2 regions of the Variovorax sp. PBL-H6 genome follow, and region 2 is predicted to be linked to the other one. Evidence: riboswitches for the same ligand, from Rfam matches in the RefSeq annotation. Region 2 holds a riboswitch; the other holds the start of a gene.
The links. Region 2 has a riboswitch for glycine ahead of G3W89_RS02510 (D-amino acid dehydrogenase). Riboswitches for the same ligand answer to the same signal wherever they lie in the genome.

Region 1: linked by a shared signal. The riboswitch ahead of gcvT (glycine cleavage system aminomethyltransferase GcvT) and the one ahead of G3W89_RS02510 (D-amino acid dehydrogenase) in region 2 are both predicted to bind glycine.

The regions. Positions count from the first base shown of each region.
Region 1 covers NZ_LR594659.1:2,801,157-2,813,114, forward strand. Annotated here, with positions in the region: gene gcvP (aminomethyl-transferring glycine dehydrogenase) at 1-1,607, opposite strand, end outside; gene gcvH (glycine cleavage system protein GcvH) at 1,654-2,025, opposite strand; gene gcvT (glycine cleavage system aminomethyltransferase GcvT) at 2,076-3,248, opposite strand; glycine riboswitch at 3,287-3,400, opposite strand; glycine riboswitch at 3,412-3,514, opposite strand; gene G3W89_RS13245 (hypothetical protein) at 3,532-4,443, opposite strand; gene G3W89_RS13250 (TRAP transporter large permease) at 4,731-6,008, opposite strand; gene G3W89_RS13255 (TRAP transporter small permease) at 6,043-6,537, opposite strand; gene G3W89_RS13260 (TRAP transporter substrate-binding protein) at 6,620-7,591, opposite strand; gene denD (D-erythronate dehydrogenase) at 7,644-8,660, opposite strand; gene G3W89_RS13270 (substrate-binding protein) at 8,831-10,051, shown strand; gene G3W89_RS13275 (ABC transporter ATP-binding protein) at 10,048-10,791, shown strand; gene G3W89_RS13280 (ABC transporter ATP-binding protein) at 10,788-11,513, shown strand; gene G3W89_RS13285 (branched-chain amino acid ABC transporter permease) at 11,515-11,958, shown strand, end outside.
Region 2 covers NZ_LR594659.1:500,517-512,474, reverse strand. Annotated here, with positions in the region: gene G3W89_RS02530 (thiamine pyrophosphate-requiring protein) at 100-1,890, shown strand; gene G3W89_RS02525 (class I SAM-dependent methyltransferase) at 2,147-2,839, opposite strand; gene G3W89_RS02520 (SDR family NAD(P)-dependent oxidoreductase) at 3,196-3,963, shown strand; gene treF (alpha,alpha-trehalase TreF) at 3,950-5,638, shown strand; glycine riboswitch at 5,809-5,913, shown strand; gene G3W89_RS02510 (D-amino acid dehydrogenase) at 6,002-7,306, shown strand; gene G3W89_RS02505 (NAD(P)(+) transhydrogenase (Re/Si-specific) subunit beta) at 7,368-8,855, opposite strand; partial or broken gene G3W89_RS02500 (proton-translocating transhydrogenase family protein) at 8,869-9,186, opposite strand; gene G3W89_RS02495 (Re/Si-specific NAD(P)(+) transhydrogenase subunit alpha) at 9,206-10,321, opposite strand; gene G3W89_RS02490 (isochorismatase family protein) at 10,424-11,416, opposite strand; gene G3W89_RS02485 (2-hydroxymuconate tautomerase) at 11,413-11,607, opposite strand; gene G3W89_RS02480 (resolvase) at 11,609-11,958, opposite strand, start outside.

The sequences.
Region 1 (11,958 bases), 2.3 Mb from region 2:
CAGGTGATGGGGATCATCTCGCTCGTCGCGTTGAGCTTCATGGTGCAGCTGCCCAGCGGGATCATGCTGCGGTCCAGCGCCAGGTCCTTGTCGGAAAGGCTGCGGATGTAGCGCAGCATCGCGGTCTCGCTCTTGTGGGTGTTGAACACAGGATGCGTGAGGAAGGCGCTGGTGCGGCGCAGGTCCTGCGGGATGCGCGCATCGACCGCGGCCGAGAGCTCCTCGAAGCGCGGCATCGGCGTGCCGGCGGGCACGAACAGGGCCCACAGCGTCTCGATGTCGGCACGCGTGCTGGTCTCGTCCAGCGAGATGCCCAGGTGCTGCTGCAGGCCCTGGCGCAGGTTGACCGCCGCGGCTTGGGCCTTCTCCACGATCTTCGGCGTGTCGTCGCCGGTCAGGACCGTGAGCGTGTCGAAGGCGGTGGCATTGGCGAGCTCGCGGCCCATCTGCTCGAGGCCTTGCGCCAGGATCGCGGTAAGGGCAGCCACGCGCAGGGCAATGCGGGTCAGTCCCTCGGGCCCGTGGTAGACGGCATACATGCTCGCCACTACCGCGGGCAGCACCTGGGCGGTGCAGATGTTGGAGGTGGCCTTTTCGCGGCGGATGTGCTGCTCGCGCGTCTGCAGCGCCAGGCGGTAGGCCGGCCGGCCCTGCGTGTCGACGCTGACGCCCACCAGCCGGCCCGGCAGCGAGCGCTTGAACTCGTCGCGGCAGGCCAGGTAGGCCGCATGCGGCCCGCCGTTGCACAAGGGCATGCCGAAACGCTGCGTGGTGCCGCAGACGATGTCGGCATCCCATTCGCCGGGTGGCGCCAGCAGCGTGAGTGCCAGCAGGTCGGCCGCCACGCAGAAGGCGGCGTCGCACGCGTGGGCGTGGCCGGCGAGCGGGCGCAGGTCGTGCACGTGGCCCGTGGTGGAGGGGTATTGCGCCAGCGCGCCGAAGAAGTCGCCGCTTGCCATCAGGTGAGGCAGGGTCTCCGAGACGGTGCTGACCTTGACCTCGATGCCCAGCGGCGCGGCGCGCGTCTTGATGACCTCGATGGTCTGCGGATGACAGTCGCCGGAAACGACGAACACGTTGCTCTTGCTTTTGACGCTGCGGCGCGCCAGCGTCATTGCCTCGGCCGCGGCGGTAGCCTCGTCGAGCATGGAGGCGTTGGCGATGGCCATGCCGGTCAGGTCGCACACCATGGTCTGGAAGTTGAGCAGCGCCTCCATGCGCCCCTGCGAGATCTCCGCCTGGTAGGGCGTGTACGCGGTGTACCAGGCCGGGTTCTCCAGCACGTTGCGCAGGATCACGCCGGGCGTGTGGGTGCCGTAGTAGCCCTGGCCGATGAAGTTCCTCGCCACCTTGTTCTTCGCCGCGATGCCGCGCAGTTCGGCCAGCGCGCCGGCTTCAGTGACCGGCGCGGGCAGGCGCATCGGGTGGCTGCGGCGAATGGCCGGCGGCACGATGCCGTCGATCAGCTCGGCGCGCGTGTTCGAGCCGACGACAGCGAGCATGCGCACCTCGTCCTCGGCCTCGATGCCGATGTGGCGGGCGATGAATTCGCCCGCGTTCTCGAGATCGGCGAGGGTGGGCGGAGAAGGCAGGGTGGACTTCGGCATGGTTGGTGAACAGGGTGGCAGGATCAGGAAACCTTGGCAGTCCGCTTCAGGCCTCGTCGGCGAACTTGTCGTAGGCGGTCTTGTCGAGCAGGGCGTCGACCTGTGCGGGCTCGGTGATCTTCATCTTGAAGAACCAGCCTTCGCCTTCGGGCGCGCTGTTGGCCAGCGAAGGATCGGCGCGCAGCGCCTCGTTGACCTCGGTGATCTCGCCCGAGACAGGCATGAACACGTCGGCCGCGGCCTTGACCGACTCGACGACGCCGGCGACCTCGCCCTGGGCATAGCCTTGGCCGACCTGCGGCAGGTCGACGAAGACCACGTCGCCCAGCGCATCCTGTGCATGCAGCGTGATGCCGACCGTGGCGGCCCCGCCCTCGGCGTTCACCCACTCGTGGTCCTTGGTGTACTTGATGGTCATGGAATGGCTCCTGGGAAAGAAATGGAAATACGAGGTCGAGCGGCAGGTCTTCAGCCGCGGTAGTAGCGGGCGGGTACGAAAGGCAGGGTAGTGACCTCCATCGGCACCGGCTTGCCGCGCACAATGGCCTGCAGGCGGGTGCCGGGCTCTGCGTAGGCAAGGGCAACATAGCCCATCGCGACCGGCCGGTCCACCGTGGGGCCGAGCAGTCCGCTCGTGACCCGCCCGATGTCGACGCCTTCGAAGGACTGCAGCGCCGTGCCGTCGCGCACCGGTACGCGCTCCAGCGCCACGAGGCCGACGCGCTTGCGCTTGAGTGTCTCGTGGTCGACATGCCCGGCGCTGCCGGCGTCGGCCGTGAGCTGCGACAGCACCCTGGCGGCGCCCGGAAAGCCGCCTTCGCGCGCGCCGCCGCTGCGCCGCACCTTCTGGATCGCCCAGTTGAGCGAGGCCTCGACGGGGGTGGTTGTGTCGTCGATGTCGTTGCCGTAGAGGCACAGGCCGGCTTCCAGCCGCAGCGAGTTGCGTGCGCCCAGGCCGATGGGCTGCACCTCCGGCTGCGCCAGCAGGAGCCGAGCCAGGGCTTCCGCATCGCGGCCGGCAACAGAGATCTCGAAGCCGTCCTCGCCGGTGTAGCCGCTGCGGGTGGCAAAGGCCGCGATGCCGCCGATCTGCACCGCGCCACCCGTCATGAAGACGAAGCGCTCGATGCCGGGCGACAGGCGTGCCAACACCGCGGCGGCCTGCGGCCCCTGCAGCGCGAGCAACGCGTGATCGGGTAGCGGCCGCACCTGGCAGCGCTGGCCGATCCTTGCCTGGATGTGCGCGATGTCGCCGGCCTTGCAGGCGCCATTGACGATCACGAAGATCGAGTCGTGACCTTCGTTGAAGAACATCAGGTCGTCGAGGATGCCCCCCTCGTCGTTCAGGAGCAGGCCGTAGCGTTGCTTGCCGGGTGCCAGGCCGATCACGTCGACGGGCATGAGGGTCTCGAAGGCTGCAGCGGCCTCGGGCCCGACCAGCCGCAGCTGGCCCATGTGCGAGATGTCGAACAGGCCGGCCGCGGTGCGCGTGTGCTTGTGCTCGGCCATGAGGCCGGCGGGGTACTGCACCGGCATCGAATAACCGGCGAAGGGCACCATGCGGGCGCCGAGCTCGACGTGAAGGTCGTACAGGGGGGTCTTTTGCAGATTGTCGGAAGCGGAGGCCAAGGCACTCTCCATCAGGGGGGCAGTCCGGATCCATGGCGGTCAGGCCATGGGCCACCCCTGCTGTCCGCTTTACCTGAGAGATTCGCCCCACGATCGGGGTTTGCTCCTTCGGTGGGCAACCTTCGCTTCAAGGCAAAGCGTCGCCTCTCTCCAGCAAGGAAACGCCCGATACCCGGGCGCCTCGTCAGTCCTTTTGCCTGAGCGTTCGGGCCCCTTGTTCGATGGGCCCTGCGCCTTCGGCGGCCCCGCGCTGCGAGGCTCTCTCCTGACCGGCCGAGTGTAAGGGAAACAGGGCTTAGGACCGCTCCAGCCGCAGCCGGCGCAGCAGGAATTTCTCCCATAGCTTGTCCGAAAGGAACTGCAGGGAGCGCCGGATGTGCTCGCGTGCATTGCGGGCGTCATACGGTGACCGGATGTCGGCGCCGAGCTGCCGCGCGCGCAGGCTCAGCATGTGCTCCGACAGGCAGCAGCGCGCCTTCATGCGCAGGTCCTCGAAATTGTCCGGGCCGAGCGGACTGGCCTTGTGCCATTCGTGGTCCCATTTGAAACCGCGCTTCTTCTGCACGCCCTGGCCCTCGTCGCTGATGAGCCAGGCGGACACGAAATCGACATAGGGCTCGCCCACATGGTCGCGGAATACGCCCCGCTCGGGCTCGAAGCGCTCGTTGACCAGCGAATCGAGCAGTGCGTTGCCGGGCGAAAGCGTGCCCAGCCGGTGGCGCAGCGTGTCGTTCATTGCAAAGCAGTAGGTCGACACCCATTCGAGCAGCGGTCCCATGGGGGTCATCGTCGAGCGAGGGAAATCGTTGATCTCGCCGAACAGCCACGGGGCCGGGTGCAGTGCGAGCTTTCGGATCTCGCCGCCGAAGCGCTCGAGCCGGCGCTCGCTCCAGGCGTGGTTGAGCGCGACGGTGTCGTTCGAGAAGAGCCACACGTCAGGCTGCTCGCCGCGCGAGAGCAGGGTCTCGATGCCGCTGTCCCAGCCGGAGAACTCGCGGTTGCTGTTGTCGCCGGGCACCACCAGGCCCTGCTCGGAAGCCATGCCGGTTGCGCTTTCGGCGGGCCTCGCGCGGGCGTTGTCGACGATCACACTCGAGAAACGGTCGCCGTCCTGGGCCAGGCGGGTTCGCAGCTTTTCCAGGACCTGGAGCGAACGGTCGCGGTGCTGGTCGCCGAATTCCAAATGAACGAAACCGTAGCTTGTCATGCGTGCAGGGGAGAGAAGAAATCAGGTGCGGGCGGGCTTCGCCCATGCGTCGCTCGCCGTCGCGAGCTTCGCAAATATTACCCCTCGATGCAGAGAGCGGCGATGCTGTCTGCGGGAGCGGCTCGAATTCCCAAGCCTATTCATGAACGAGGGGTCTCCCTTGTCAGCGAAGACGCCGTGTCGCCGACCGCCCTGTAACCCCTTGTTCTCGTTGCACGGCCTCCTCCTCGCAGTGCCACCGGATGCACCCTGATCGAGCCTCGGCTCAGGCCGCCGCCGGGTCTGAACTACTTCGCATAGACAAGATCGCGCAGCCCGAGAGAAATGCCCGGCACGTAGGTGATGACCATCAGGCAGGCCAGGATCACCAGCACAAAGGGGATCAGGTGCGCGACCATGCGGTCCAGCGAAATGCGCGCCACGGTGCAGGCCGCGAACAGGTTGACGCCGAACGGCGGCGTGATCATGCCCAGGGCCAGGTTGACCACCATCACGAGCCCGAAGTGCACCGGGTCGATGCCGAAGTGCTGCGCAACCGGCGCGAGGATCGGCGCCAGCACGATGATGGCCGCGCTGGTCTCGATGAACATGCCGATGATGAAGAGTGCCGCGTTGACCCCGAGCAGGAACATGGCCGGCGACTTCAGCACGGCCTCGAGCCAGTGGCCGATGGCCTCGGGCACGCCGGCGCGCGTGATCAGGAAGGCGAACAGGCCCGCGTTGGCGATGATGAACATGATCACCGACGACGAGATCACCGACTTGCGCAGCACCGCATAGAGCTGCTGCGGCTTGATCTCGCGGTAGATCAGCAGGCCGACGACGAGCGCGTAGAGCACGGCCACGGCCGAAGCCTCGGTGGGGGTGAAGATGCCGCCGTAGATGCCGCCGAGGATGATCACCGGCATCAGCAGCGCCCAGCCCGCGCGCCAGGTGGCAATGCCCACGCCCAGGCGGCCATCGCCGTCGTTCTTGCCGAGGCCCTTGACCTTGCAGTAGATGTAGACGAAGCCCATCAGCGCCAGGCTGATCAGGATGCCCGGGCCGAAGCCGGCGATGAACAGTTCGCCGATCGACACCTCGGCGCTCACGCCGTAGAGGATCAGCGGGATCGAGGGCGGGATGATCACGCCCAGCTCCGCGCTCGTGGCCTGCAGCGCCGCCGCGTAGCTGGTGGGGTAGCCGTGCTTGATCAGCGCCGGGATCAGGATGGCACCGATGGCGAAGGTGGTGGCCACCGAAGAGCCCGACACCGCGGCGAAGATCATGCAGGTGAGCACGCAGGTCATCGGCAGGCCGCCCTGTACGCCGCCGACCAGGCTCTTGGCGAACTCCACCAGGCGCCGCGAGATGCCGCCAGTCTCCATCAGGTTGCCGGCGAGGATGAAGAAGGGAATGGCCGCCAGCGGAAACTTGTTGATGGCGTTGAACATCTCCTTGACGGAGATCAGCATGTTCGCGTTCGAGGCATGGATGCCGACGATGGAGGCCAGTCCGATCGAGACGGCGACGGAGACGGTGAGTGCAAAGCACACCACCATCGTGGCGACCATCACGGGGGTCATGGGGCACCCACGCGTGTCACTGCGTGTATTGCGATCATTGCGCGGTCTCCAGTTCCTGCCGCTGCGGATCGAGCAGGTTGCCGATGATGCCGATGATGCTGAACAAGCCTCCGACGGGCATTGCCACGTAGGCCCAGAACATCGAGATCGACTCGAGCCCCGCCATCGACTGCACGCTCCCGCGCTGGGCGTAGTCCCAGCCCCACCAGACGATGACCGCGATCAGCGTCAGCGCCGCGAGGCACACCAGCCAATCGAGCACGCGCCGCATCTTGGGCGGGCTCCAGCGGTACAGCACGTCGACGCTGACCATCGCGCCATGGCGAAAGGCGGTGGGAATGCCCAGGAAGACCATCCAGATCAGGCTCACCCGGATCAGGATCTCCGACCATTCGGCCGGCTGCTCGAGCACGAAGCGGGTGACGATCTGGAACACGCCGAGCGCCGAGGCGATCACCAGCATGAGGCACGCGACGGCCATGGACAGCGAATTGGTCCAGTGGTCGAGTCGTAGGAAGGCGGATTTCATGAGCAAGGCATGCAAAGGTCGACAAGAAACGCCCGCCAGCGCTGCTGTGCGGGCGTCCGCCGCGGTCATCGCCGCGGGGCGTTCACTTGTAGTTGCGGATCTTGTCGAGGTTGGCCTTGCCGAACTGCTTCTCGAACTCGGCATTGACCGGCGCGAGCATGCTGACGAACTTCGCCTTGTCCACGTCCTCGATCACCGTCATGCCCTGGGCACGCAGTTCCTTCACGCCGTTGGCATCGTCCTGGTCGACGCGGTCGCGGTTCGCCTTGACGGCCACCTTGGCAGCCTCGAGGAAGGCGGTCTTGTCGGCTGCGCTGAGCTTGTCGAAGGCCGCCTTGTTCATCAGGAAGATGCAGGGCGAGTAGACATGGCCGGTCAGCGTGAGGTGCTTCTGCACCTGCGAGAACTTGGCCGACATGATCACGGGCAGCGGGTTCTCCTGGCCGTCCACGGTGCCCTGCTGCAGCGCCGTGAACACTTCCGGGAAGGCCATCGGCGTGGTGATGATGCCCAGGCCCTTGTACGCGGCGATGTGCACCGGGTTTTCCATCGTGCGCATCTTCAGGCCCTTGAGGTCTTCCGGTGCCTTGACGTCGCGCTTGCTGTTCGTCATGTGGCGAAAGCCGTTCTCGGCCCATGCCAGGGCCTTGAAGCCCTTGGCGTCGAACTTGGTCAGCAGTTCCTGGCCGATCGGGCCGTCGAGCACCGCGCGTGCGTGGGCCTTGTCGCGGAACAGGAAAGGCACGTCGAGGATCTTGGTCTCGGGCACGAAGTTGGGCACGGGACCGGTGGAGGAGAAGGCCAGCTCTTGCGTGCCAAGCTGCACCGCCTCGATCGACTCGCGTTCGCCGCCCAGCGAGCCGTTGTAGAAGGTCTCGATCTTGTAGCGGCCATTCGTGCGCGAAGCCACTTCCTTGGCGAAGGTGTCGATGGCCACGCCCTGGTGCGAGTTCTGCGCCGTCGAGATGCTGATCTTCATGGCGGTCTGCGCAAAGGCCGCGCAGGCCATACCGAGGCCGAGGACGAGGCCGGCGGCCAGGCGGTTCAACTTCATGGAAAGTCTCCTGTCGATGTGACGATTGATGTGACGTTTAGCAAACGTATGACTATGCATTGGTTGGCAGCTTCACGGCGTCGGGATTTTCACGGACGTAGTCGCGGATCACCTCCTCGAAGCTGGTATCGGGCACAAGGCCCAGTCCGCGCGCGCGCCGCGCTTCGAAGCGGCCCGGCCAGGTCTTCACGATGCGCTGGATCGCCGGATCGGGCGTGCGGTCGAGCAGGGCAGTGGCGTCCGGCCCGGCGACGCGCTCGAGTGCCGCGGCCATGTCGCCCACCGTGAGGCCCAGCGAGGGCAGGTTGAGTGCGGTGCGCGGGCCCCACTGCGCATCGCTCGCTTCGGCGGCGCGGATGATGCCTTCGATGGTGCGTGCCGGAGATGCCAGCGCTACCGGCGTGTCGTCGGGCACCGGGCACGCGGCGCGCATACCGGCCAGCGGCTCCCGGATCATGCCGCTGAAGAAGCCCGAGGCCGCGCCATTGGGGCGGCCGGGGCGCACGCTCACCGTCATCAGCCGCACGCTGCGGCCGCGGATGAAGCCCTTGCGCGTGTAGTCGGCCACCAGCTGCTCGCCGATGAACTTCTGGATACCGTAGCTGGTCTGCGGCGTGGGCAGCGTGTTGTCGTCGATGACTTCGGGCAGCGGCTGCTCGGGCGAGTTGCCGAACACCGCGAGCGAACTGGAGAACACCAGGACCGGCGCAGTGCCGGCGGCGCGCAGGCGTTCGAGCAGGGCCTTGGTGGCGCCGAAGTTGCTCCGCATGCCGAGGTCGAAGTCGGTCTCGCACTCGCCGCTGACAGCGGCAGCGAGGTGGAATACGGCGTTTGCCTCCTCCCAATACGCGGCGTCGGCGTCGGCCAATTGGGCGTTGAGGTCGCCTGCAACCGCGGTAACGCGGGAGTCGGCCGCGAGATCGGCCGGTGGCGCGGCGCGGTCGACGAGGGTGATGCGTTCGATGGGCTGGGGTGCGGCACCGGCGAGTGCGAGGCTGCCTTGCGCGAGCAGCGTGCGCGCGAGGCGTGCGCCGAGAAAACCGGCGCCGCCGGTGATGACGATATGCATGGTGTCTCCTTGGAGATGTTCAGTCTATCTCCGCCTTGCTCCGGTGACCTGCTCGCCCGCATGCGCGCTGCACTTGCGGGCCGGAACATTGCGCGATAGAGTTGCCATTAGTTTCCCAGGAAACCAAAACCAAGCCCGTCCACACCGACTCCGAACTCCTGAAGGTATTCATGAAGCTCAGCTCGCGCCCGGTCCAAGCCGTCTCCACGCCGATCCATGACCCTGCCCGACGCCGCCTGATTGCCGGCTCGCTCGCCAGCGTGTCGATGGCCGGCTTCCCGTTCATCGCGCGCGCGGCGGACCCGATCAAGCTAGGCATCCTGCTGCCTTATTCCGGCGGGCTCGAACTGTTCGGCCAGCAGGGCGAGCAAGGCGTGCGGATGGCGGTCGAAGAGTGCAATGCCACCGGCGGCGTACTCGGCCGCCAGGTCGAGATCGTCAAGGCGGACGACAAGACCGATCCGAAGACGGCCGTGGAGCGCGCCGGGCAGTTGATCCGGCGCGACAAGGTCGCGGCGATCGTCGGGCCGGTGACCTCGGCCAACCGCGATGCGATCAAGTCCACGATCGAGCGTGGCAAGACGCCGCTGCTCTACGCGACCGACTACGAAGGCGGCGTGTGCAGTCCCTACATGGCTTGCTACTCGGCCCTTCCGGCCCACTACGTCAACCCGCTGATCCCGTACCTGGGCAAGAAGGTGGGCAAGGGGGCCGGCTTCTATCTCTTCGGAGCAGACTACGTGTGGCCGCAAAAGATGAACGCGGCCATCAAGGCGGCTGTGCAGCAGGACGGCGGCAAGATCGTCGGGGAGGAATACACGCCGTTCGGCACCAAGGATTTTGCGCCCACGCTGCGCAAGATCGCCGATTCCGGCGCCAAGGTGCTGGTCCTCACGCTGCCGGGCGCCGACGGTGTCACCTTCGTCAAGCAATTCGTTGCTGCAGGCCTGAAGGACAAGGTGCAGGTCGCGTTCATGGGCTTCAACGAGAACTACCTGCCCGGTTTCTCGAACACCGAGTCCGACGGGATCATCACGTGCTCGCACTTCATTTCGACGCTCGACCGCCCCGAGGCCAAGGAATTCGTGGCGCGCCAGCGCAAGCGCTTCGGCGACAACGCCACGGTCAGCTTCTATGTGGACTCCCACTACGGCATCACGCGCTTCTTCCTCGATGCGATGAAGAAGGCGGGCTCGACAAAGCCCGACGATGCGATGAAAGCCATGGCGGGATCGAAGCTGACCGTAGGCAATGGCGAAGTCGTCCTGCGCGAGCAGGACCGTCACGTCGACCTGAACATGCTGATCTCGGAGGCGCGTGGCGGACAGCTGCGCATGCTGGAGTACGTGGGAAAGATCGTCGCGCCGAACCAGTGCAGCAAGCAGGGATGAGTTCGCCGCTCTTGAGCGTGCGAGACATACGCAAGCGTTTCGACGCGCTTGCGGTGCTCAACGGAATGTCGATCGAGCTCGATGCGGGAGCGGTCAAGTGCATCATCGGCCCGAACGGCTGCGGCAAGAGCACCTTCTTCAACATCCTCACGGGTGTGCTGAAAGCCGATGCAGGACGGATCGAGTTTGCCGGCGAGCGCGTCGAGCGCTTCGCCCCGGCCCGGATCGCCGGGCGCGGCATGCTTCGCAAGTTCCAGGTGCCCGGCGTGTTCCCGGGACTGTCGGTCCTCGAGAACCTCGAGGTCGCGCAGCTCGGCCGCGCAGGCGGCGGCGTGGGCTCCTGTCTGTCAGGGGCTCCGCGCTTCGACTACCGCGGCGCGTTGCGCGACGCGGGTCTCGAGGCCCATGGCGGCACCGCCGCAGACCAGTTGCCGCATGGTCTCAAGCAAAGACTCGAACTGCTGATGCTGGTGAGCCGCGGACCGAGGCTCCTGCTGCTGGACGAGCCGACCGCCGGCATGACGACCCAGGAAACGGCCGAGGTTGCGAAACTGATCCGCAGGCTCAGCAGCGAACACGGCGTAGCGGTCCTGGTGATCGAGCACGACATGCATTTCGTGCGGGCGCTGGCGTGTCCGGTCGTGGTCATGCTCAAGGGGGTGGTTCAGCGCGAAGGCCAGTACGAGGAAGTGCGCCAGGACGCGCAGGTGCGAGCGGCTTACCTGGGAGAAGCGGCATGAGCGCGGCGGCAGCGAAGGCCATGCTCTCGGTGCGCAACCTGGGCGCTGGCTATTCGCGCGGCAACCAGGTGCTCAAGGGCCTGTCGATGGAACTGCAGGCGGGGCGCACGCTCGCGCTCATGGGCCGCAACGGCATGGGGAAGACCACGCTTGTGCGCGCCATCATGGGACTGGTGGACGTGTCGGCCGGAGACATCGAGTTCAGCGGTCGCGCGATCGTCGGGCAGCCGACACACCGCATCAGCCAGGCCGGGATTGCCTACGTTCCCCAAGGGAGGGAGATCTTCCCCGGCTTCTCGGTTCAGGAGAACATGCGGCTCGGGGCCTTGTCGCATGCGCAGCGCGAACCCGACTGGGAGCGGCTCTACGGCTACTTCCCAGTGTTGCGGGAACGTTGCAACCAGCCGGCGCAGACGCTCTCCGGCGGCCAGCAGCAGATGCTCGCGATCGCGCGCGCGCTCGCCGCGCGCCCCTCGCTGCTGCTTCTGGATGAACCATCCGAAGGTATCCAGCCGTCGATCGTCCACGAGATCGCTCTCACGCTCTCGCGCATCAATCGCGAAGAACAGCTGACCATTCTCCTGATCGAGCAGAACCTCGAGATGGTCCAGTGGCTCGCCGACGACGTGCTGTTCATCGAGAACGGACGCGAGGGCGAACGCTTCACCATCGAGCAGCTGCGGGGCGACCCTGCGATCTTCGAACGCAACATGGGCCTGTGACATGACTGCTCAACTCCTGCCGATCCTGCTGGATTCGGTCAACTACATGGCGGTCCTGCTGCTCGTGAGCATCGGGCTGGTCCTGATCTTCGGTCTGATGCAGGTCATCAACCTGGCGCACGGGGAGTTTTTCCTGATTGGCGCCTACGGGCTGTGGTGGTCGCAGAACGCCGGTCTGCCTTTTGCAGCAGGCGTGCTGGTCGGGGCCATGCTGGCCGGTCTGGTCGGCCTGTTGGCCGAAGTCACCGTGATCTCGCGCATGTACCAGCGCCCGCTCGACACCATCCTGGCCACGTGGGGGCTGTCGATCGCGATCAAGCAGGCCATCGTGATCGCGTTCGGGCCGCAGTCGCAGCAAATTGCCGCGCCCCTGACCTCGGCGGTATCGGTCTTCGGCGTCAGCTACTCGTCGTACCGTCTGCTCGTGATCGCAGTCGCCGTCGTG
Region 2 (11,958 bases):
GCGACGCGCAGGTGACGGCAGCCGCTGGCCTGCCTGCGGCAATCCATCGAGGATGTCCGACAGACCGCGGGCACCGCCGCCGTGTATGACCACGCCAGCATGGCTGAAAAAGTCTCCGATTTCTTCTGGCAGCGCCTGCACCAATGGGGCATTCGCCGGATCTTCGGCTATCCGGGCGATGGCATCAACGGACTGTTGGGTGGGCTCGCGCGCGCCGGCGACAAGTTCGAGTTCGTGCAGGCCAGGCACGAGGAGATGGCCGCGTTCATGGCCTCGGCGCATGCCAAGTTCACAGGCGAACTGGGCGTGTGCCTGGCCACCTCCGGCCCCGGCGCTTCGCACCTGATCACCGGCCTCTACGACGCGCGCATGGACCACGTGCCGGTGCTGGCGATCGTCGGGCAGCAGGCGAGAACGGCGATCGGCTCGCACTATCAACAGGAACTCGACCTGAACGCGATGTTCAAGGACGTGGCCGCCGACTTCGTCGCCACCGCGAGCGTGCCCGCCCAGGTTCGCCACCTGATCGACCGGGCCGCCCGCATTGCGCTCGGGCGCCGGTGCGTCACCGCGCTCATCATCCCGAACGACCTGCAGGACATGCCGATGGAGCAGCCGCCTCGTGCACACGGCTCGGTCTTCTCCGGTGTCGGCTGGTCCGCGCCGCGCGTGCTGCCCGCCGAGGCTGAGCTGTCGCGGGCGGCGGAGGCGCTCAACGCCGGCAGGAAAGTGGCCCTGCTCGTGGGCGCGGGCGGCAATGCGGCGACCGACGAGATCATCGCCGTCGCCGACAAGCTCGGCGCCGGCGCCGCCAAGGCGCTGCTGGGCAAGCAGGCGCTGCCCGACGACCTGCCGTGGGTCACCGGTTCCATCGGGCTCCTGGGCACCAAGCCCAGCGACGAACTCATCGCCGGCTGCGACACGTTCCTGATGCTGGGCTCCGGCTTTCCCTATGCGGAGTTCCTGCCTAAGGAGGGCCAGGCGCGCGGGGTCCAGGTCGACCTCGACCCCGGCATGCTGTCGCTTCGCTATCCGATGGAAGTCAACCTCGAGGGCGACGTCAAGGCCACGCTGCAGGCATTGCTCCCGCTGCTCGATCAGAAGACCGACACCGGATGGCGCGAAGACATCGCCGGCTGGAAGGACGCGTGGGCGAAGACGCTTCACGAACGTGCGATGGCGGCGGCCACGCCCGTCAATCCGCAGCTGCCGTTCGTGGAGTTGTCGCGGCGGCTGCCCGACCGCGCCATCCTGACCTCCGACTCCGGCTCCTGCGCCAACTGGTATGCGCGCGACATCCAGGTGCGGCGCGGAATGATGTGCTCGCTGTCGGGCGGGCTCGCTTCGATGGGGGCCGCCGTGCCCTACGCGATTGCCGCGAAGTTCGCGCATCCCGATCGCCCGGTGATCGCGATGGTCGGGGACGGTGCCATGCAGATGAACAACATGGCCGAGCTGATCACGGTGGCGAAATACTGGCGTCAATGGAGCGATCCGCGCTGGATCGTCATGGTCCTCAACAACGAGGACCTGAACCAGGTCACCTGGGAGCAGCGCATCATGGAAGGCGATCCGAAGTTCGAGGCCAGCCAGACGCTGCCGAATGTGCCGTATCACAAGTTCGCAGAACTCATCGGCCTGGAAGGCATCTACGTCGACGAGCCAGAGGCCGTCGGCCCCGCATGGGACAGGGCGCTTTCAGCGACCCGGCCCGTGCTGCTCGAATTCAAGACCGACCCGGAGGTGCCGCCGCTCCCGCCGCACATCAACCTGAAGCAGGCGCGCAACTTCGTCACGTCGCTGGTCAAGGGCGATGCAGAAGGCGCCTCGATGATCGCGAACACGGCGCGGCAGGTGCTCAGTCACATCCTTCCGGAAAAGAAGGAGTGACGAGTTCCAGCCTTGATGGAAGCGCCGCGGGGCCGATGTCTTCTGGCAGGTGCTGTGCGCGCGTGGCTGGGCCATCCTGGCGCTGAACGCGGTCGGCTCCGCGACCTATGGACACGAGTTCTGCCGAAGGCTCGCCGGCCACTGGGGCGAACTGGCCGCGCATTCGGCCCCGGGCTCCCGGTAGCGCATCGTCGTCGAAGGAGTCAGCATGCTGGGTACCGCAGGGCGGTCGGTGTGCGAAGAAGGGAGCCCCCATTCAGGCCCGGCGGTTCTTCAGCACGATGAGCTTGGAGAGGCCGAGCAGATTGACGGACTCGATGCTGGCCACTTGCCAATCGTGCGAGAGGATCTGCTCCTCGTACCGGAAGTCGGATCGAAAGCCGACGTGCTCGGCCGCAGAGCGAAAGGCCCGCTCCATGAGCCACCAGAACCTGCTTCCACTGAAGTGGTTGAGCACGACGATCGTCCCATCCGGCTTGCATATGCGGCGGATCTCGCGCACCAGTTCGGCTGGCCGCGGCGTGACGGAGAGTACGTAAGGCAGGGTGACGCAGTCGAACGATCCGTCCGCGAAGCTTGTGCGCTCCGCGTTCATGTACTCGACGGTGATCTGGTGGTCCGGCAGGGCACGCGCACGTTCGCGCGCCCGCTCGAGCATTTCGCGGGACAGGTCGATGCCCACGATTCTCGAAGTGTGCGGATAGTGGGCCAAGGCGAGCCCGGTCCCGACGCCGACCTCGAGAAGCGACGCGGGCTGCAGCTTGCGCACGATCTCCGCCATCCGCCTTCGACCGGGTTCGAGCACTTGCCCGAAAAGCAGGTCATAGACCGGCGCGAGACGCTTGTAGGCCCGGGCGACCCCTGCCTCCGATAGGGCCCTCTCGGGCTTCGATTCGACGGAGAGACTGGGCGGGCCGAAGTCTTCCGATCGTGCTCTGCTTTCCTTCATCGTCTAGCCTCCAGGCTGTGCGGCGTTGCTGCGCCTGCGCGCAGATCATGGGGATCCTCGCTCCTACGGGAGTGCCGGCAGGCATCTCCCCGAAGCACGAAGAAGCTTCTTTCACCGGTCAGAGCAAGCCGGGTGCCCGAACTGCGATCGCACGAGGGGTCACCTTCCGGGCAGTGGCCATTCCCTAAGTTGCAGCAAAAGGGTTCCGCAAAACCCGGCACGGCGCAAGTGCGTTCCCGCGGTGATGCTTGCGCGGCCCGCTCCTACATGCACCCGCCGTCGCGAAGGTCTACGGTGCTCGATCACCATGTGGAATCGTCTTTACCGCGTGCCCGTAAGTTCTGGAGGCCTGTTCGATGGATCTGCACGACAAGACTGCCTTGGTCACCGGCGCCTCGCAGGGGATCGGCAAGGCCATCGCACTGCGTCTTGCAGAGTCGGGCGCCGACGTTGCCCTCAATGTCCGCCAGGCTGATGAACGCTCGGAAGCCCTGCGCGTTCAGATCGAAGGCCTGGGTCGCCGATGCGTCGTGATGCCGTGCGACGTGTCGCAGATCGAGCCGTTGCAGGCAGCGTTCGTGAGAGTGGCCGATCAGCTCGGGGCGATCGACATCCTGGTCAACAACGCAGGCATCGAGAGGCGAGCGGACTTTCTCGACGTGGCCGAAGCCGACTACGACGAGGTGATGAACGTGAACCTGAAGGGGGCGTTCTTCCTTGCCCAGGCCTTTGCGGCCCGGTGCAAGCAGGCCGGCCGCGGCGGCAGGATCATCAACATCAGCTCTGTCCACGAGGACCTGCCCTTCCCTCACTTCGCTGCCTATTGCATCAGCAAGGGCGGCATGAGGATGATGACGCGCAATCTGGCGATCGAACTCGCGCCTTTCGGAATCACCGTCAACAACATCGCGCCGGGTGCCATCGAGACACCCATCAATGCGCGCGTGCTGAACGACCCCGCCATGCGCGATGCCTTGCTCGCGAACATTCCTCTGAAGCGCCTGGGCCGGCCCGGCGATGTCGCGGGCATGGCCGCCTTCCTGGCCTCTGCGGACGCCGACTACATCACGGGCACGACGAGCGTGGTGGATGGCGGCTTGCTCTGGAACTATGCCGAGCAGTGACTACGAGGTGCTCGGCACACAAGGTGACGCGCAGCGTTCGAGAAAGGCAGCGCAGGCGCCCGCGCCCGACACGCTCACGCCGGCAGATCGCTACCAGGAGCTGTTCACCGCGGTCCAGCAGTCGAGCATCTTCTCCGACAGCAAGACCTTCGTGGACTGCGCCCCGCGCGGCGAACCGGCAGCCATCCTCGCGGCCTACCGCGCCAGATTCCGAGAGCCGGGTTTCGACCTCGCGGAATTCGTGCACGCGAACTTCAGGCCCACGCATCCTCCAACCGGCGAGTACGTCTCGGTTCCGGGTCAACCCATCGGCGAGCACATCGGGAGCCTCTGGAAAGTCCTGACTCGGCATCCCCGCGTGCATCCGCCGCATGCCTCGCTGCTGCAGCTGCCGCATCCCTACGTGGTGCCGGGCGGGCGCTTCGGCGAGCTCTACTACTGGGACTCGTACTTCACGATGCTGGGACTCGCCGGCGCTGGTCACTCGCAGATGGTGGGCGACATGGTCCACAACTTCGCCTACCTGGTCGACACCTACGGGCACATTCCGAATGGGACGCGAACGTACTACCTGAGCCGCTCGCAGCCGCCGGTGTTTGCGCTGATGGTCGAGCTCGCGCAGCGGTACGGTGCCGCGGAAGAGACGAAGTTCCTGCCGCAGCTGCGCCAGGAGCATGCCTACTGGATGGCAGGATGCGAGGGGCTCGCACCCGGCCAGGCGGGGCGCCGCGTCGTGCGCCTGCGCGACGGCAAGCTGCTCAATCGCTACTGGGACGACCGGGACACGCCCCGCGAGGAGTCGTGGCTCGAGGATGTGGCAACGGTGAGGGCATGCCGGCGCGAGCCCGCCGAGGTCTACCGCCATCTGCGAGCTGCGTGCGAATCGGGCTGGGACTTCAGCACGCGCTGGTTGCGCGAAGCGCCGCCACGTGGCCGCGGCCCGGTGCCGTTGCACGCGCGCGCCGCCACGGCACCCTCGCTGACGAGCATCTGCACCACGGACATACTGCCGGTCGACCTCAACGCGTTCCTCTACAAGCTGGAGGCGAAGATCGCGGAACTTGCGAAGCGTACCGGCGATGCGGCGAGCGCCCGCGAGTTTGCGGATCGCGCCCGTGAACGTCGGACCGCGGTCATCGAACTTTGCTGGGACTCCGGGCAAGCAGCCTTCTTCGACTACGACTGGCGCAGCGACGCGCGGCGGAACTGCCTGACGGCCGCATCCGTCGTCCCTCTTTTCGTGGGACTCGCCGATCCGGCGCAGGCACGAGCGCTGGCCGGGACCGTGTCGGCAAGGATGCTCGCCCCGGGCGGACTGTCGACCACGGAGTACTGGAGTGACCAGCAATGGGACCGGCCCAATGGTTGGGCGCCGCTGCAGTGGATGGGGATTTGGGGATTCGCCGCCTACGGATGCCGGTCGCTCTCGAGCACGATCGCGAGCCGTTGGCTCGCCACCGTCGCGGCGGTGTACGAACGCGAGGGCAAGCTGGTCGAAAAGTATGCGCTGCGCTCGGTAAAGGAAGAGCGATCCGCGGGCGGCGGCGGCGGGGAGTATCCGTTGCAGGACGGGTTCGGGTGGACGAACGGCGTCACGAGCGCGCTGTTGCAGAAACGGCCGAGACACAGTGCCGGGCGCTGCGTCTCGCATGATCCGTCGCCGCGGCACCTGTGAGCGGTTGTCGGCGCCGGCGTGGCGGCTGCGTCCTCGACATTCAACAGCGACTCGACTAGACTCGCAGCCGCAGGAGAGCGGACCGACTTGAGAAGACGGTCCCACCGAAGGCGCAAACTCCCATGAACGCTCAGGTCGGCTCACGCAACGAGCCTGTACTGCACCAAGTGTCAAAGCCGTCTGGAGAGCCATCACGCACGTGATGCACCGAAGGAGCAAACCCGCCGCGGGCGCCGCGGGTGAAACTCTCAGGTACCGAGGACAGGGGGAGCGGCAACTCGGATTCACAGTCCGGTTGCTCCCGTTTTTCAAAGAGCTTCCGTTTCCGTGCGTTCGAGCGCTGCAACCTTCAAAGGGTTTGATATGCGCGTGATCGTTCTCGGCGCCGGCCTGCTCGGCGTCACCTCGGCTTACTACCTTCAGCAACTCGGCCACGAAGTGACGGTCATCGACCGCCAGGCCACGCCGGCCGCCGAAACCAGCTTCGCCAATGGCGGGCAGATCTCGGTGAGCCACGCCGAACCCTGGGCTAACCCGAGTGCGCCCATCAAGGTACTGCAATGGCTCGGCAAGGAAGATGCGCCGCTGCTGTTTCGCATTCGCGCGGATATGCGTCAATGGCTCTGGGGCCTGCAATTCCTGCGGGAATGCTCGCCCGCGCGCACGCGCCACAACATCGAGCAGATCGTGCGCCTGGGGACCTACAGCCGCGAGACGCTGCAGCAATTGCGCGCCGACACCGGTCTTGCCTACGAGCAACGCACGCAGGGCATCCTGCACTTCTACACCACGCAGAAGGAGTTCGACGGTGCGTTGAAGCCGGCGCAGCAAATGCGCGCACTGGGCTGTGAGCGCGAGGTAATTTCGGCCGAGGAGGCGGTGAAGATCGAGCCCGCCCTGGCGCACATCCGACCGCAGCTGGCCGGCGCCACCTACACGGCCGAAGACGAGTCGGGCGACGCCAATCGCTTCGCGCGCGAACTGGTCAACATCTGCGCAGCAGCGGGCGTCAAGTTCCTGATGAGCCACACGATCACCGCGATTCGCGAGGCTGGCGGTCAGGTCGATCACGTCGAAGCGACCGACCACGAAGGTCGCTTCCAACGCATCCGCGGCGATGCCTTCGTGCTCGCCATGGGTTCGCTCAGCCCGCTCTACGCGGCACCGCTGGGCATCCGGCTGCCGATCTATCCGGCGAAAGGCTATTCGGTCACCCTGCCGGTCAAGGATGCGTCCAAGGCTTACCAGGTGTCGTTGACGGACGATGAATTCAAGCTCGTGTTTTCTCGCTACACGTCGGCCGCCGGCGACCGGCTGCGCGTCGCGGGCACGGCCGAACTCAACGGCTACGACCGCGACCTGAACCGCGTTCGCTGCGAGGCGATCGTGCGGCGCGTCGAAGAACTGTTCCCCGGCGCCGGAGACAGCACGCAGGCGCAATTCTGGACAGGTCTTCGGCCAGCGACACCCAGCAATGTCCCCTTGATCGGCGCGACGAAGATGCCCAACCTCTTCCTCAATACGGGCCATGGCACGCTCGGCTGGACGCATTCATGCGGCTCGGGCAAGTCGATCGCGCGCATCGTGAGCGGGCTTGCGCCCGAGGTGGACTTCGCGTTCACCGGGGGCTTGTCGAGGCGACCGGCAATCCAGTTGGCGCAGGCCTAGGAAAAAGAGCGGGGCCACGCCCCGCCCGCACGTCCTGTTGCGAGCAGGGGGCCGCCTCGCGTTACTCGATCGCCTTGCCCATGTCCTCGACCACCTTCTTGGCGTCGCCGAAGACCATCATGGTCTTGTCCATGTAGAACAGCTCGTTGTCCAGCCCGGCATAACCCGCGGCCATCGAGCGCTTGTTCACGATCACCGTCTTGGCCTTGTACGCCTCCAGGATCGGCATGCCGTAGATCGGCGTGCCCTTGGTGAGCGCAGCAGGGTTCACCACGTCGTTGGCCCCCAGGATGATCGCCACGTCGGCCTGCGCGAACTCGCCGTTGATGTCCTCCATCTCGAACACCTGGTCGTAGGGCACCTCGGCCTCGGCCAGCAGCACGTTCATGTGCCCCGGCATGCGCCCGGCCACCGGGTGGATCGCGTACTTCACCGTCACGCCCTTCTCGGTGAGCTTTTGCGCCAGCTCGTTGACCGCGTGCTGCGCACGCGCCACCGCCAGGCCGTAGCCCGGCACGATGATCACCGTCTCGGCGTTGGAGAGCATGTAGGCCGCATCGTCCGCACTGCCGCTCTTGACCGGGCGCTGCTCCTTGGCTGCGCCGGTGGCAGCCGTCGCCTCGCCGCCGAAGCCGCCCAGGATCACGTTGAAGAACGAGCGGTTCATCGCCTTGCACATGATGTAGCTCAGGATCGCGCCGGAGCTGCCCACCAACGAGCCGGCCACGATGAGCATCGCGTTGTTCAAGCTGAAGCCGATGCCCGCGGCCGCCCAGCCCGAGTAGCTGTTGAGCATCGAGACCACCACCGGCATGTCCGCCCCGCCGATCGGGATGATGATCAGCACGCCCATCACGAAGGCCAGCAGCAGCATCAGGAAGAAGGCGCTCCAGCTCTCGGTGGCCATGTAGACCAGCCCGAGCCCGATGGTCAGCAGCCCGAGCACCAGGTTGAGCATGTGCTGGCCCTTGAACTGCACCGGTGCGCCCTGGAACAGGCGGAACTTGTACTTGCCCGAGAGCTTGCCGAAGGCGATGACGGAGCCGCTGAAGGTGATGGCGCCGATGGCGGCACCCAGGAAGAGCTCGAGGCGGTTGCCCGCGGGAATGGCGAAGCGCGCGAAGCCGTCGACCAGGTACGCGCCTTCGGGGGTGTTGGCGCCGAGGACCGCGGCGACCGGAGGCGGCGTGATGCCGAAGGCCCAGGGCTCGACCACGGCGGCCACCGCGATGAAGACGGCCGCCAGGCCGATCATGCTGTGGAAGAAGGCCACCAGCTCGGGCATCTGGGTCATCTCGACGGTCTTGGCGCGCCAGGCGCCGTAGCCGCCGCCCACGACCAGGCCCAGCAGCACCCAGGCCATGCCCTGGCCCTTGCCGCCGGCGAGCTGCACGATCAGCGCGGCGGTGGTGAGGATGGCGATGGTCATGCCCGCCATGCCGAAGAGGTTGCCGCGGATGGAGGTGGTGGGATGGCTCAGGCCCTTGAGGGCCTGGATGAAGCAGACGCTGGCGACCAGGTACAGCAGGGTGACGATGTTCATCGACATGGTCAGTGGCCCCCGCCTTGGCGGCTGCGGGGGCGGCCTTCTTGTCCTTCTTCCTGAACATCTCGAGCATGCGCCGGGTGACGAGGAAGCCGCCGAAGACGTTGACCGCGGCGAGCGCCACGGCCAGCACGCCCATGCCCTTGCCCAGCCAGCTGGTGGTGAGGGCGGCTGCGAGCATGGCGCCGACGATGACGATGGCGGAGATGGCGTTGGTCACGGCCATCAGGGGGGTGTGCAGCGCGGGGGTGACGGTCCAGACGACGTGGTAGCCCACGTAGATGGCGAGCACGAAGATGATCAGGTTGATGACGGTGTGGGAGACGGGGTCCATGGGCTGTGCTTCCTCGTTCTTACTTGCGGGTCACTTGGCCGTCCCTGCTCATGAGGCAGGCGGCGACGATGTCGTCTTCGAGGTCGATCTTGAAGCCGCCCTCCTTGGGGAGCACGAGCTTGAGGAAGTCGAGGACGTTGCGCGCGTAGAGCGAGGAGGCGTCGGCGGCCACGAGGGCGGGCAGGTTGGTCTCGCCCACGAGCGTGACGCCGTGCTTGACGACGGTGCGCCCGGGCTCGGTCAGGGGGCAGTTGCCGCCTTGGGGGGCGGCGAGGTCGACGACGACGCTGCCGGGCTTCATGGCCTTGACCATGTCCTCGGTGACGAGCACGGGGGCGGGCCGGCCGGGGATGAGCGCGGTGGTGATGACGATGTCGGCCTGGGTGACGCGCTTGGCCACTTCGATCTTCTGCCGGTCGAGCCAGCTCTGGGGCATGGGCTTGGCGTAGCCGCCGACGCCCTGGGCAGCTTCCTTCTCTTCATCGGTGTCGTAGGAGACATCGATGAACTTGGCGCCCAGGGACTCGACCTGCTCCTTGACGGAGGGGCGCACGTCGGAGGCCTCGATGACGGCGCCCAGGCGCTTGGCGGTGGCGATGGCCTGCAGGCCGGCAACGCCGACGCCGAGGATGACGACGCGGGCGGCCTTGACGGTGCCGGCGGCGGTCATGAGCATGGGGAAGAAGCGCTGGTACCTGTCGGCGGCGATGATGACGGCCTTGTAGCCGGCGATGTTGGCCTGGGAGGAGAGCACGTCCATGCTCTGGGCGCGGGTGGTGCGGGGAGCGGCTTCGAGGGCGAAGGCGGTGAGGCCGCCAGCAGCAAGCCTTTGCAGGCCCTCGGGATCGAAGGGGTTGAGCATGCCCACGACGACGGTGCCGGGCTTCATGAGTGCAACCTCGGCCCCGGAGGGGGAGCGCACCTTGAGGACGAGCTCGCAGGCAAAGGCGCCGGGGGCATCAGTGATCTCGGCTCCAGCGCCCTGGTAGGCAGCATCGGTGATGGACGCAGCAACGCCAGCGCCAGACTGCACGCGCACCGTGTGCCCCTGCGCAACAAGCTTCCTGGCCGTCTCCGATGTGACGGCCACTCGGGTTTCGCCGGGCACAGTCTCGGCCGGCACGCCTAGCAGCATGGGGATCTCTCTCTCTGGTTGGTCAGACATGACGATGCACGGCTCGCACGGCCGTGCATCGTTGGCAAATGAGCCCGCCTCCGTGGATGCGGGCGAGTCCGCTCAGGCGGTCGCGCCCACCTGGTACAGCTCGACGCGCGTGCCGTCCGGATCGGTCACGTAGATCGTCAGGCCATAGGGCCCGTCATGCAGGTCCTGCTGGAACTCGACGTCGGATTGCTTCAGCTTGTCGCGCAACGCCCGCACGTCGTTGACCTCGAATGCGATGTGGTCGATCTGACGATGCGATGGTGCGCGACCGCCCACGACGGCCATCCCTTGATGGAAGGCGGTGAACGGCCGCCCGTCCGCGAGCGGCTTCGCTGGCCGGATCGAAAAGCCGAGCTGGTCGACATAGAAACCGACCGAGCGCGGCACGTCCTGCACCATCAGCAGCATGTGGCCGAAGCCGAGCGTGCGCGGCGCCGACTGCGCATCGATCCACGCGCGCATCTCCTGCGAATCGGAGACTTCGCAGAAGTACTGCTTCCAGACCTTCTTGGCGGTCTGTTCCCATTCGCCATTGACGCCGGAGATGCAATCGTCGAGCGCCACCACGTCATAGTCGCGCAGATAGGCTTCGCGGATGCTGGTCTCCACGCAGGCGTTGGTGGTGGTCCCGGCCACGAACAAGGTCCGGGTGCCGAGCATCTTCAGCATCATCTCGAGCCGCGTCTCGTAGAAGGCGCCGAAGCGGTGCTTGCGGATCACATAGGCCGGATTGACCGCCGCGAGCGGCTTGAGCTCCTCGACGATCTCCTCGTCCCAGCTTCCCGCCAGCGCGGAAACCTGCTTGCGCCGCGAGGTGTGGCCGGCGAGCTTCTTGCGGGCCCGACTCGCATCGACGGCGAAATGTTCCTGCACGGTCCAGATCACCGGAATGCCGGCCGCCTGGCAACGCGGGATCAACTCGGCAAGCGTCGGCACGATGGCCGAGAGCCGCTGGGTGTCGACCCCCGAGATGCCGAGCGTGCCCTTGTCATGAATGAAGGCGTTCTGAAGATCGATGACCAACAAGGCGGAGGTGCGCGGGTCGAGATTGTCGAGAGTCATCATTTTTCCTTCATGTCGATGCCGAGCACGCCATCGCGTCCCCAGCTGTCCTTGGGCGTGTCGTGGATCACCACGTGCAGGTGGTCAGGCTTGCAGCCGGCATGGTCGACCATGGCCTGCGTGATGGCCTTGACCAGGTTGCGCTTCTGCTCGACGGTGCGGCCTTGCCACATTTCGACGATCACGAATGGCATGTCATTTCTCCTTGAGTTGAGTGCCGGCCCAGCGGGGCACCGGCGGCGAAAAGCCTGTCACGAAATCACTGCCGGCTCGATCCTCTCCACGCATCAGCCAGAGAGGACGGGTCGCGTAGTTGACAAGGGGCTGCTCCTCCATGGCCACCCAGTTCGCGAGCGAGCGGCCGTCGCGCACGAAGCGGCTCGTCGCCGGCATGTAGCGCAGGACATAAAGCGGCGACATCGGGTCCAGCGCCGGCAAATCCTTCCGTGCGATCCGCGCAAGGTCCATGAAGCTCACGGACTTCGGCGCCGGCCCTGCCGGCACCAGCACGACTGCGCCCTCCAGCGGCATCGCAGGCCAGTAGC